Regions from separate parts of the Streptomyces sp. NBC_00386 genome, predicted to be linked through region 1. Evidence: riboswitches for the same ligand, from Rfam matches in the RefSeq annotation. Region 1 holds a riboswitch; each other region holds the start of a gene.
The links. A riboswitch is a leader RNA that binds a small molecule or an ion and turns the genes downstream of it on or off. The one in region 1 is predicted to bind cyclic di-AMP.
Positions count from the first base shown of each region.

Region 1 (4,273 bases):
CCGCGGCCCTGGTGGGCGTCCTGCACGAGGAAGGCGACCTCGGCCTCGTCGGCGGGCGCGGAGGCGGGCATGCCGTCCGCGTTGATCCGGTCGTAGCGCACGGTGGCGATGAACTCGCCGCCCACCGTGGCCGCGAGGCCCACGCGGTCCACGAAGTCGTGGTGGGTGAAGCGGTGGACGTCCTTGGCGGACAGCCGCGGATAGGGCGCGAAGAAGCGGTAGTACTTCGACTCGTCCGACACCTGCTCGTAGAAGCTGACCAGGCGTTCGGCGTCGTCGACGGTGATGGGCCTGATGCGTGCGGTGCCGCCGTCGCGCAGCACCACGTCGGCCTCCCAGTGGGCTGGGTACTCGTGCCGGTCCGCCGAGGTCTGCATGGGCCCCAGAGTACGGCTCGCGTACGACAACGGCGCGAGGCAGTCTGAGGGTGACGGGCGTCGGAGCGGGTCCTCGGCCGACACCGCGGCGGGTGAGGTCCGGGACCGTTCGGGCACGCCTCGCGATATGAAAGAATGGTCTAGACAACCTTGAACACCCGAAGGGCAGCATCACATGGCTGAGCGCCGCGTCAACGTCGGCTGGACCGAGGGCCTCCATGCCCGCCCCGCCTCCATCTTCGTCCGGGCCGCCACGGCTTCCGGCATCCCCGTGACGATCGCCAAGGCCGACGGGAACCCCGTCAACGCGGCCTCCATGCTCGCGGTCCTCGGCCTGGGCGCCCAGGGCGGCGAGGAGATCGTCCTCACGTCGGACTCCGAGGGCGCGGATGCCGCTCTCGACCGTCTGGCGAAGCTGGTCGCCGAGGGGCTCGACGAACTCCCCGAGACCGTCTGAGCCGCCCACGAGGCACGTGGACTCACACGGCCGAGCCGCGCTCCCCTTCGCCGGGTGGCGCGGCTCGGCCGTTTTTCCGTACCCTCGCTCGGAAATTCCCCACATGCCACGTACGACCTCGCGCCATGGCCGCGGGAATGGCGTGCGCCGAAATTCCGGACACACGCATAAAAGGGCATCAGAAATGAGCCCCTGCCGAATATCCCTCTTTGTATACGGCGCCCGTGTTAATGACGCGGGCCCGTCATGTTTACGGGATGTTGCGAACTTCTCACACGGTCCGGCCGGTCGCCGCCGGGAAATCGGAGCCGGTGCGCGGCCGTGGCGCGCTCGGTGTGCAGGGCCGTGATCGCGCGGGCCCGCTCACTGTCCCCGCGGGCGACCGCGTCCACGATGCCGCCGTGCTCCGCCCAGGATTCCGCGGGGTCGGCCGGCGCCTCCACCGAGTACATCCAGGCGATCTTGTGGCGCAGCTGGGCGAGCGTCGAGGTGAGCGCGGGGCTGCCGGACGCCTGCGCGAGCGTCTCGTGGAACCAGCCGCCCAACGAGCGCAGATCCTCGCTGTGGCCTCGCCTGGAGCGCTCCTGCCCCAGCCTGACCAGACCCCGCAGCACCTTCAGGTGGGCCTCCGTGCGCCGCTGCGCGGCCCTCGCGGCACCCAGCGGTTCCAGCAGCATGCGCATCTCCAGGAGGTCCGCGGCCTCCAGCTCGGAGGGCTCCGCGACACACGCGCCCGCGTGCCGGCGGGTGACCACGAACCCCTCGGCCTCCAGCGTGCGCAGGGCCTCGCGCACGGGGACGCGAGAGACGCCGTATCGGCGTGCGAGCAGTTCCTCGGTGAGGCGGCCGCCGCGCTCGTAGACACCCGCGACGATGTCGTCACGGATCGCCGTGCACACCGAGTGCGCCGGAATACGCATGACCGACCTCCGCTTTAATCCCCGTGAAACGCCGTCGATTGACGCTTGTTCAGTGACTCTATTGCAGGAAGCCTGAATTTCCGATGGCAGGCCTGAATCCATGGATATTTTTTGGACAGACGGCATCTGGAAACGACGATGCCCCGGCTCGGTGAGCCGGGGCATCGAAAGCGGCGAAGAAGCCGCGAAGCGGTCGTCAGACGTTGACGCCGTGCGAGCGCAGGTACGCGACCGGGTCCATGTCCGATCCGTACTCGGCGGTCGTACGGGCCTCGAAGTGAAGGTGGGGACCGGTGGTGTTGCCGGTGTCCCCCGAGAGAGCGATCTGCTGCCCCGGAGTGACCGTCTGCCCCACGGACACACCGATGGACGAGAGGTGGCCGTACATGGTGTACGTGCCGTCGTGCATCTTGATCACGACTTGATTGCCGTAGGCGCCGCCCCAGCCGGCCGTGACGACCGTGCCGGAGCCGACGGCGTGGACCGAGGTGCCGGACGCGGCGTGGAAGTCGACTCCGGTGTGGCTGCCGGAGGACCAGAGGCTGCTGCTGGCCTGGTAGCCGGTGGAGACGTACGAACCGGTGATCGGCATGACGAACGTGTTCAGACGCTTGCGCTCGGCCTCGCGGGCGGCGCGCTCCTTGGTCTCGCGCAGCTCCTGGGCCTGCTCCGCGGCCTGCTTGCGCGCGGTCTGCTCGGCCTGCTTGCGCGCGGCGGCCTCGTCGGCGGCGCGCAGCTGCGCGAAGGCCTGGGCGTCGATCTGGTCGGCGACCGTGTCGTTGAGGGTGACGGTCTGGGTCAGCCCGGTCTGCTCGACGGAGGTTTCCGCGGCGAACGCGGGGGCGGCCAGGGTTCCGATGACACCGGTGGTGGTGAGCGCCGCGACCCCGACGGCGGTCGTGGTGGTCGTGCTGTGCACGCGGCTCGTACGACGGTGCTTGCCGGTGCCACAGGTGAACGCCATGTAGGGGCTGATCCTTTCCTTCCCTCTCGCCTACCGGGTTAGCTGACGGGTTCGGAGCAGGAAGGTCTCCTACGGGCCCCCTCCGGAGAGGGCGTCCGATTCACCCCAGGGACTACGTGTGGGTCCCCGGCTCCCCTGACTCGCGTCATGGGGGACTCGGCGATGACTGTCCGGTGCCGCGGGCGCGGCGCACTGCGTGACGAACAGCCGCACTGACGCTAAGCGGGGCAACTTTCGAACAACAAACGGATCACGATTTTTGTAACGTATCCCACAGGGCAGAAGGGTGACCGTCATACGAATACGGACATCTTGGGAACGGCTTCCGGAAAAGGGAGGGCCCTGACGGCTCTTCAGCCGTCAGGGCCCTCCCGCGTCGCACGGGTTCTACTCGGCGGCCACCACGGTGACTTCACCGATTCCGAGGGCCCTGACCGGCTCCGCGATCTGCGCCGCGTCGCCCACCAGGACGGTCACCAGACGGTCCGTCGGGAAGGCGCTCACGGCCGCCGCGGTGGCCTCCACGGTGCCGGTGGCGGCCAGTTGCCGGTAGAGCGTCGCCTGATAGTCGTCCGGCAGGTGCTGCTCGACCTGGTCCGCGAGCGTGCTCGCGACCGCCGCGGCCGTCTCGAACTTGAGGGGCGCGACACCCACCAGGTTCTGCACGGCGACGTCGCGCTCCGCGTCGGTCAGACCCTCGGCCGCGAGGGTGCGCAGCACCGTCCACAGGTCGTCGAGCGCAGGACCGGTGTTGGGGGTGTCGACCGAGCCGCTGATGGCGAGCATCGCGGCTCCCGTGCCGTCCGGCGCGGAGCGCAGGACCTGTCCGAACGCCCGCACGCCGTAGGTGTAGCCCTTCTCCTCGCGCAGGACGCGGTCCAGGCGCGAGGTGAGGGTGCCGCCGAGGCAGTAGGTGCCGAGGACCTGCGCGGGCCACACGCGGTCGTGCCGGTCGGCGCCGACCCGGCCGATGAGCAGCTGCGTCTGGACGGCGCCGGGGCGGTCGACGATGATCACGCGGCCGGTGTCGTCGGCGCTCACCGGCGGCACGGGGCGCGGCTGGGCGGCCGAGCCGGTCCAGGAGCCGAGCGTGTCGGCGAGCAGTTCGTCGAGATCGACATCGGTCAGGTCACCGACGACGACGGCAGTGGCCGTGACGGGGCGCACGTGCCTCTCGTAGAACGCGCGAACGGCCGACGAGTCGATGTTCTGGACGGTCTCCTCGGTGCCCTGCCGCGGGCGCGCCATGCGCGCGCTCGCCGGGAACAGCTCCTTGGAGAGCTCTTTGGCGGCACGGCGGGCGGGATTGGCCGTCTCGTGCGGGATCTCGTCCAGCCGGTTGGTCACCAGCCGCTCGACCTCGCTGTCCGCGAACGCGGGGGCCCGCAGGGCGTCGGCGAGCAGGCCGAGGGCCTTGGCCAGGCGCGAGACGGGCACTTCGAGGGACAGGCGCACACCGGGGTGGTCGGCGTGCGCGTCGAGCGTGGCGCCGCAGCGCTCCAGTTCGGCGGCGAAGTCCTCGGCCGAGTGCTTGTCGGTGCCCTCGGAGAAGGCG
Region 1 covers NZ_CP107950.1:2,600,895-2,605,167, forward strand. The annotation lists gene OG780_RS11250 (bifunctional acetate--CoA ligase family protein/GNAT family N-acetyltransferase) at 1-377, opposite strand, end outside; gene OG780_RS11255 (HPr family phosphocarrier protein) at 553-834, shown strand; gene OG780_RS11260 (GntR family transcriptional regulator) at 1,062-1,754, opposite strand; gene OG780_RS11265 (M23 family metallopeptidase) at 1,951-2,718, opposite strand; cyclic di-AMP (ydaO/yuaA leader) riboswitch at 2,731-2,890, opposite strand; gene OG780_RS11270 (M16 family metallopeptidase) at 3,106-4,273, opposite strand, start outside.

Region 2 (4,273 bases), 960 kb from region 1:
CGAGGAGTGGCTGTACGTGCTCCGGGGGCGGCTCAGTCTGCGCCTCGGGGACACCGCGTACGTCCTCGCGCCGGGGGACAGCGCCCACTTCGACTCGCTGACCCCGCACCGCATCGCCGCCGTCGAGCGCGACGGAGCCGAGCTCCTCTTCGTACACACCCTGCTGCAGAGCCCCGTCGCCGCGCTGTGCCTCGGCCCGGCGACGGGCCACCCCACCTCGGGAGAGACGTCATGACCGAACCCACAGAACGCCGCCGCTCCATGGAGGACAGGTTCCCGCGCGCCCTGTGGGTGCGGCTGATCATCTATGTCGCCGTCGGCCACCTGTTCGCGGCCTTCATCTACCTGCTCTTCACGCTGGGTGCGCAGAACCAGTAGGGAGCCCGGTCCCGGCGGGCGGCTCAGTCCAGGAGCCGCCCGCGCAGGCGCTCCCGCAGCTCCGGCGTCAGTCCCAGGCCCTGCTCCAGATAGACCTCGACGCTGCCCCAGGTCTCCTCGATCGTCTCGAAGGCGGCTGTCAGGTACGCGGCGCGCGCGTCGAACAGCGGGCTGAGCAGTTCCATCACCTCGGGGGAGTAGGCACCGGCCGAGGAGCCGTTGCGGTGCACCTTGTAACGGCGGTGCGTGGCGTTCGACTCCAGGTAGTCGGCCACGATCGCCTCGCGCTCGACACCGAGGGCGAGCAGGGTGACCGCGACGGACAGCCCGGCACGGTCCTTGCCCGCCGCGCAGTGCATCAGCGCGGGCACGCTGTCGTCGGCCAGGGCGTGCAGCACCTGGGAGTGCTCGGCCGTGCGCTCCTTGATGATCGTGCGGTAGGAGTTGATCATCCGGTTCTCGCCCTTGCCGTCGCCGAGGATCGCGCGCAGCTGGTCGAGATCGCCGTCGCGGACCATCTTCCAGAACTCGCTGCCGTCCGCCGGGTCGCTCAGCGGGAGGTTCACGTTCCGCACGCCCGGCAGTTCGACGTCCGGGCCCTCCAGTCTCTGGTCCGCGGCATTACGGAAGTCGAAGATCGTGTGGAGACCCAGAGAGGCGAGGAACGCGGCGTCCTCCTCCGTGGCGTGGGCGAGGTGGCCGCTGCGGAACAGGTGCCCATAACGCACTCGCCGGCCGTCCGCGGTGGGCAGTCCGCCCACGTCGCGGAAGTTGCGCACTCCGCCGAGCTCGGGCTCGGTCGACGGGACCTGCTGCGTCACGGGGGCTCCTCCCATTCGGCCGCCGGCGTCGCCGTGCTGGACTCGGCGCCGCTCGTCGGCAGTTGTACCGGCTCGCGCTCCCGACGATACGACATGGGTTCCTCGGGCAATGAGTTGTCCACAGCCGATGCCTTCCGGACGGAACGCCCTGGAAGCGGCACATCGCGACATCTGATGTCGAATATGCATTCGATTCTTGTGATGGATCGGCCGCGCGCCTCTGGCCGCATCGGCCCCGTGGGGCAATTGACGCGATACGAGGCATTCGCGAGCGTCGTTTTGTGTGCCATTCCGAGCGGGGGTCCGGATGTGCCGGATATCCGTCCGTGCAGCATCTGTCTGTTCTGTCCGAATAAGCACCTTCATGGCAACTGGCCCTGGAATAGGGCATCCTGGGGCGAGTCGCGTGAGGAGCGTCATATTCGTGACGATGCGTTGCCGTCCTCATTACTCAACCTGCCTGGATTTTCAGGTGGGTTGAGAGGTCGGGAAGATCGTCACTCCACGGAGGGTGACGGCGGTTTCCGCATGGATCAAGAACGGCGAGCGCACAGAAACCGCACATAGTTGTCGACGCGCTCTCATGTCGCTTACGTTCTGCCTCAATCCGGACGGACGCCCAATCCTGCCGCCGCCCGGAATCCGCACACTCACCCGTACACGGCAGGAGCGGGGGACCCACAGGTTCCGCGCCTGATCCGGTTCTTTTCCGGAACAGGCTAGGGGTACAGCCGCGCAGCAGCGTGGCCGGGCATCTCCAGCCCGCACCCGACAGCTCACCCCGCAGGCGCCGGAGAGGAATTCGTCATGCCCGCGAAGGGTAAGCACCGCCGTCCCAAGTCCTTGCGTTTCACCCGCTCGATCGCCGTGGCCGGAACCGGTGGCGCCGCACTCGCGCTGCCCCTGATGGGAGCCACCGGCGCCCACGCCGCGACCCCGGCCACCGCCGTCGCGCACCATGTCGAGAAGGCCGCGACCGCCGCTCCCGCGAAGAAGGCCGCCAAGGCCGCCGGGACGAAGACGTACGCGGTGAGGTCCGGCGACTACCTCTCGAAGATCGCCGACGAGCAGAACGTCAGCGGCGGCTGGAAGAAGATCTACGCCGACAACCGCTCCTCCATCGGCGGCGACCCGTCGCTGATCCACCCGGGTCTGAAGCTGTCGCTCGGCAAGAAGGCCGCCGCCCACTCGGCCACGCACTCGGCCACCCGGACGACCACCTCGGCGAAGCCCGCTCAGGCGACCCCGGCCGCCGACCCGGCCCCCTCCGACACCGCTTCCACCACCCCTTCCACCACCCCTTCCACCACCCCTTCCACCGGCACTTCTTCCGGCTACACCCTGCCGGTCGCGAGCAGCTCCGTCGGCACGGGTTACAAGGTGGCGGGCAGCATGTGGTCCAGCGGTTACCACACGGGCGTGGACTTCGTGATCCCGACCGGCACCACGCTCAAGTCCATCGCCGCGGGCACGGTCGTCTCCGCGGGCTGGGGCGGCGCCTACGGCAACCAGGTCGTCATCCAGCACGCCGACGGCAAGTACTCCCAGTACGCCCACATGTCGTCGCTGTCCGTCTCGGCGGGGCAGACCGTGACCGAGGGGCAGCAGATAGGTCTCTCCGGCGCCACGGGCAACGTGACCGGACCGCACCTGCACTTCGAGATCCGCACCACGCCGGACTACGGCTCCGACATCGACCCGGTCGCGTACCTGCGCTCGCACGGTGTCGCCGTGGGCTGACCCCCCCGCCTCCTGCTCCTGACGGCAGGAAGATCTCCGAAGGCCGGACCCCACGATCCCCTGGGTCCGGCCTTCGGTGTGCCCGCGGCAACGGCCTCTGGGCGATCGCTGCTTCAACATCCTTGACGCGAGCCCTATTCCAGAGTTGACCAATGCTTGGCGAGTGGCTTATCTCACCGGCCGTCAACCCTTCCCTACGGTCGCGTAGCTCACATCAAAAGGTGAATCATGCTCCATGTGGCAGACGATTCGAAGAGTGACAACAGATCAGTGATCGGGTCGTACGTGGCGGTGGGGGACAGCTTCACCGAGGGCGTCGGCGACCCTGGGCCCGACGGAGCGTTCGTCGGCTGGGCGGACCGGTTCGCGGTACTTCTCGCGGACCGCAGGCCCGAAGGCGATTTCGGCTACACCAACCTCGCCGTGCGCGGCAAACTGCTCGACCAGATCGTCGAGTCCCAGCTCCAGAGGGCCAAGGAACTCGGCCCGGACCTGGTGTCGTTCTGCGCCGGCGGCAACGACATCATCCGCCCCGGCACCGACCCCGACGAGGTCGCGGAACGCTTCGAGCGCGCGATCATCGACCTCACCTCCGCCGTCGGCACCGTCATGGTGACCACCGGCTTCGACACGCGTGGCGTCCCCGTGCTCAAGCACCTGCGCGGCAAGATCGCCACCTACAACGGACATGTGCGTGCCATCGCGGACCGCTACGGCTGTCCCGTCCTCGACCTCTGGTCCCTGAAGACGATCCAGGACCGCCGGGCCTGGGACGGCGACCGGCTGCACCTCTCTCCCGAGGGGCACACCCGGGTGGCGCTCCGTGCCGGACAGGTACTCGGCCTGGAGGTCCCGGCCGACCCGGACCAGCCCTGGCCGCCCCTCCCGCCGCGCGGCACGCTGGAGATGCGCCGCGACAACATCCAGTGGGCGCGCGAGTACCTCGTCCCGTGGATCGGACGGCGGCTGCGCGGGGAGTCCTCGGGCGATCACGTCGCGGCCAAGGGCGCCCTCTCCCCGGACGACATCAAGATGCGCATCGAGTCGGTCGCCTGAGACGGCACCGGCCCGGTCGGCAGGGCCGGCCGGGCCGGTCGGGACCGGTACACCGGCGCCCGACCGGCCCGGCCCGGTCCCGTTGGCCGCGGCGCCCCGGGCGGGGTGCGGATCAGGAGTACCGGTCGCTCCCGGCGGGATCCGGGACGACCGCCCGCACGGCGGTCCACGCCGGGGAGTGGGCGAAGCGCGGTACGGGGCCGGGACCGGGGACCAGGCCCTAGCGGACCGCCGCCATCAACGCCTCGCGTTCCAGGCCAAGTTCGCGGGCGAGTGCC
Region 2 covers NZ_CP107950.1:1,640,373-1,644,645, reverse strand. The annotation lists gene OG780_RS07085 (helix-turn-helix domain-containing protein) at 1-235, shown strand, start outside; gene OG780_RS07080 (DUF6126 family protein) at 262-378, shown strand; gene OG780_RS07075 (tyrosine-protein phosphatase) at 402-1,199, opposite strand; cyclic di-AMP (ydaO/yuaA leader) riboswitch at 1,841-2,002, shown strand; gene OG780_RS07070 (M23 family metallopeptidase) at 2,007-2,939, shown strand; gene OG780_RS07065 (SGNH/GDSL hydrolase family protein) at 3,210-3,995, shown strand; gene OG780_RS07060 (TetR/AcrR family transcriptional regulator) at 4,216-4,273, opposite strand, start outside.
Region 2: another riboswitch for cyclic di-AMP. It lies ahead of OG780_RS07070 (M23 family metallopeptidase); the one in region 1 lies ahead of OG780_RS11265 (M23 family metallopeptidase).

Region 3 (4,273 bases), 1.3 Mb from region 1:
TCTTCTCGCGCTGCGAGAGGGCGTCGATCATCGCCTCGGCGCGGTCGCCGATACCGCGCTTGGGCACGTTCAGGATGCGGCGCATCGGGACGGAGTCCTCGGGGTTGGACAGCACCCTGAGGTACGCCAGGACGTCCCGGACCTCCTTGCGCTCGTAGAAGCGGACGCCGCCGACGACCTTGTAGGGCAGGCCGACGCGGATGAAGATCTCTTCGAAGACACGGGACTGCGCGTTCGTGCGGTAGAAGACCGCGACGTCGCCGGCCTTGGCCTCGCCCGCGTCGGCGAGACGGTCTATCTCGTCGGCGACGAACTGGGCCTCGTCGTGTTCGGTGTCCGCGACGTAGCCCGTGATGTTCGAGCCCGCGCCCGCGTTGGTCCACAGGTTCTTGGGGCGGCGGGACTCGTTGCGCTCGATGACCGCGTTGGCGGCGGACAGGATCGTCTGGGTGGAGCGGTAGTTCTGCTCCAGGAGGATCGTCGTCGCGTTCGGGTAGTCCTCCTCGAACTGGAGGATGTTGCGGATGGTCGCGCCGCGGAAGGCGTAGATCGACTGGTCCGCGTCACCCACGACGCACAGCTCGGCGGGTGCCAGGTCGTACCCGCCGGGCGGTACGTCCGCGGGGTGCTCGGAGTTGCCGACGAGCTCCCGCACGAGTGCGTACTGCGCGTGGTTCGTGTCCTGGTACTCGTCGACCAGGACGTGCCGGAAGCGGCGGCGGTAGTGCTCGGCGACGTCCGGGAAGGCGCGCAGCAGATTGACCGTGGTCATGATCAGGTCGTCGAAGTCGAGCGCGTTGGCCTCGCGCAGCCGCGACTGGTACATCGCGTACGCCTGGGCGAGGGTCTTCTCGAAGCCGTCGGAGGCCTGGGCGGCGAAGTCCTCCTCGTCGATCAGCTCGTTCTTCAGGTTCGAGATCTTGGCGCTGAACGACTTCGGCGGGAACCGCTTGGGGTCGAGGTCGAGATCACGGCAGACGAGCGCCATCAGACGCTTGGAGTCGGCGGCGTCGTAGATCGAGAACGACGAGGTGAAGCCGAGTGTCTTGCTCTCGCGGCGCAGGATGCGGACGCAGGCGCTGTGGAAGGTCATCACCCACATCGCGTTGGCGCGCGGGCCCACGAGCGCCTCGACGCGCTCCTTCATCTCGCCCGCGGCCTTGTTCGTGAAGGTGATCGCGAGGATCTGGCCCGGGTGGACGTTCCGCTCGCCGAGCAGATGCGCGATCCGGTGGGTGAGCACGCGGGTCTTGCCGGAGCCGGCACCGGCCACGATGAGCAGCGGCGAGCCGGAGTGGACCACGGCCGCGCGCTGGTTCTCGTTCAGTCCGTCCAGCAGGGCCGCCGGGTCCACGGCGGGCCTGGGCGCGCCGTCGCGGTAGTACGCGTCCCGGCTCGGCGGCATGTCGAACTTCCCGCCGAACAGATCGTCCGGAACGGGCTCCGGTACGTGATCGTCCTCGGGCGGCGGCGGGTGTTCGTCCTCGTGGGCCGCGGAGGGCTTGAGGTCCGCCAGGAAGCTGTCGTCAAAGAGGCTGCTCATCGCTCTCCGAGTCTAGGCCGCCCCACCGACAGCCCGCCGCCACCTCGAGAACTCGGCCGCAAGTGTGACCAGGGTCCCGGCGGAACACCCCGGGGAAGGCGGCCTTCCGGCCATGACACCTCACACCCCGTGACGAGAAGCGGCCGAGCGGTCACCCGGCGCGAGACCCCGTCGGCGAGCGGCTCCGGCGAGCCGTTCGGAGCGGGCGGGGCCCGTTCGACGGGCCGGACGGGCGGGTCGCCGCCCTCGGGACACACGGCAATGGTCACGAAAATGTATCGGGCATATCGCACATCAACCTTCACACGGGCCACACCGGTTGGCTAGCGTGCGGGAAGGCCGCTCGACCGCGACCGGCGAACCTCGCCGGGCCGAGCGGCCTCCGCCGAGTCCGGTACGCCGCGAGGCCCCGGAGCCGGGGACCCACCGACCTTGGGGTGAATCGGTCCAACCGCCTTGCGGGGCAAGGACCGTAGGGCAGCCTTCCGGAACCACCCGCCCGAACCCGACAGCTAACTCGGTAGGCGGATGACGGAAGGAGTCGCCTCTCTTGGCGTCACACCGCAAAGCGCGTCCCACGGGTGCGCGCATCGCAGGCATACGGACCCCGGCCCTCGCCACAGCGGCCCTCACCTCCGTGGCCCTGCTCTCCCAGACCGCCAACGCCGCCCCCTCGGCCGAGCCCCGGCCCAGCATCGAAGCGGTCTCGAAGAAGGTCGACGACCTCTACCACCAGGCCGAGACGGCCACGGACAAGTACAACGCGACCCGGGAGAAGACCACCGAGCAGCGCGAGCGCGTCGACACCCTGCTCGACGACGTCGCCCGGCGCACCGAGAAGCTCAACACCGCGCGCGAGGAACTGGGGTCGTTCGCCGCGGCGCAGTACCGCACCGGGGCCTCCGCGCCCGACACCGCGACCCTGCTGCTCGCGGACAACCCCCAGGACTACTTCGACCAGACCCAGCTGATGAGCCGTCTGACGTCACGTCAGAAGGCGGCCGTCGACGACTACATCACGGAGCAGGCCGCCACCACCAGGAAGCGGGCGGAGGCCACCCGGAGCCTGGAGTCCCTGACCGCCTCGCAGAAGGCGCTCAAGACGTCCAAGGCCACGGTGCAGCACAAGCTCACCGAGGCCCGCTCCCTGCTCTCGAAGCTGAACGCCGAGGACAAGGCGCGGCTGGCGGCGATCGAGAAGAAGAAGCGGGAGCAGGCCGCGGCCAAGGCGGCGGAGCTGGCACGGCAGCAGGCCGCCACCGAGAAGGCCGCCCAGCAGGAGTCGTCGTCCGGCACCACGACCGGCACGGCTTCCGGCTCGGCCTCCGGGTCGGCGACGGGATCGACGGGATCGACGGCCACGGACTCCTCGTCGAAGGCGGCCGAGGCGCTCGCGTTCGCCCGCGCGCAGATCGGCAAGCCGTACGTCTGGGGCGCCACCGGCCCGGACTCCTACGACTGCTCGGGCCTGACCCAGGCCGCGTGGAAGGCCGCCGGCGTCAGCCTCCCGCGCGTCACCTACGACCAGGTGAACGCGGGCACGACGGTCTCCCTCACCGATGCCCGGCCCGGCGACCTGGTCTTCTTCTACGACGACATCAGCCACGTCGGCCTCTACATCGGCGACGGCATGATGATCCACGCGCCGAAGCCGGGAGCGTACGTCCGCGAGGAGTCGATCTACTACGACGGCACCTCCGCGATCCACAGCGTGGTGCGCCCGGCGTAGACCGGGACACGGGCGCCGCTCTCGCGGGGCACGCGCGGAGCCTTCTCGGCCCCCACGCGTGCCCCGCGTTTTCGTCCCCGCCCGCGCGTGGCCCGCCCGCAACCCGGTGCGGAGGTCCCTAGCATCGAGAACATGTCAGACACACCGGACATGCCGGACAGCACGTCGTTCCGCGCCCGGCGGGCGGGGTGGGCGGCCACCGCCGGAACCACCGTCATGGCCACCGGCATCATCTCGATCGGGCTGCACCTGACCGGCCACGAGGCCCTCTCCCGGATCGCGCTGGTCCTCGCGTCGCTCGCCTGGGCCGGGCTCGCCGCGGACTTCGCGGTCCGGCTGGTGGGCGACCGGGAGCGGTGGGCGCGGCAGGCCGGCGCACCCGCCGGGCTCGACGCGGTCGCGGCGACCACCGTGCTCGGCACCCGGTTCTCCACACTGGGCCGGCAGGAGCTCGCCGAAGCCCTGCTCGCGCTGTCGGCCGTGCTCTGGCCGGTTCTGCTGATGGCCGTCCTGCGGCGTCTGCGGCGCCGTATGCCGGGAGAGGTGTTCCTCGTCTGCGTGGCCACCCAGGGGCTCTCGGTCCTCGCGTCCACGATCGCCGCCGCCGTGGGCCCGGACTGGCTCGCGCACACCGCGCTGGTGCTGTTCTGGCTGGGGATCGGGCTCTACGTGCTCTCGCTCGCGTACTTCGACCCGGGTGAGGTGAGGAAGGGCGCCGGGGACCATTGGATCGCGGCCGGCGCGCTGGGCATCTCGGCGCTGGCCGGGGCGGGACTCGTCGCGGTGCACCACGTGGATCCGTACCTGTGGAACAACGACGACCAGGGCGTCCTGCGCGATACGACGGGCGCGCTGCTCGTGCTCGACCTCGCCTGCTACTTCCTCCTGGCCGTCGCGGAGGTGATGTGGCCCCGCCCGCGGTACGACATCCGGCGCTGGGCCACCGTCTTCCCGATGGGGATGTCGGCGGTGGCGACCCTCGCGGTCGCGGCCGCCCTCGA
Region 3 covers NZ_CP107950.1:3,907,168-3,911,440, forward strand. The annotation lists gene pcrA (DNA helicase PcrA) at 1-1,543, opposite strand, end outside; cyclic di-AMP (ydaO/yuaA leader) riboswitch at 1,917-2,085, shown strand; gene OG780_RS16985 (C40 family peptidase) at 2,094-3,272, shown strand; gene OG780_RS16990 (tellurite resistance/C4-dicarboxylate transporter family protein) at 3,423-4,273, shown strand, end outside.
Region 3: another riboswitch for cyclic di-AMP. It lies ahead of OG780_RS16985 (C40 family peptidase); the one in region 1 lies ahead of OG780_RS11265 (M23 family metallopeptidase).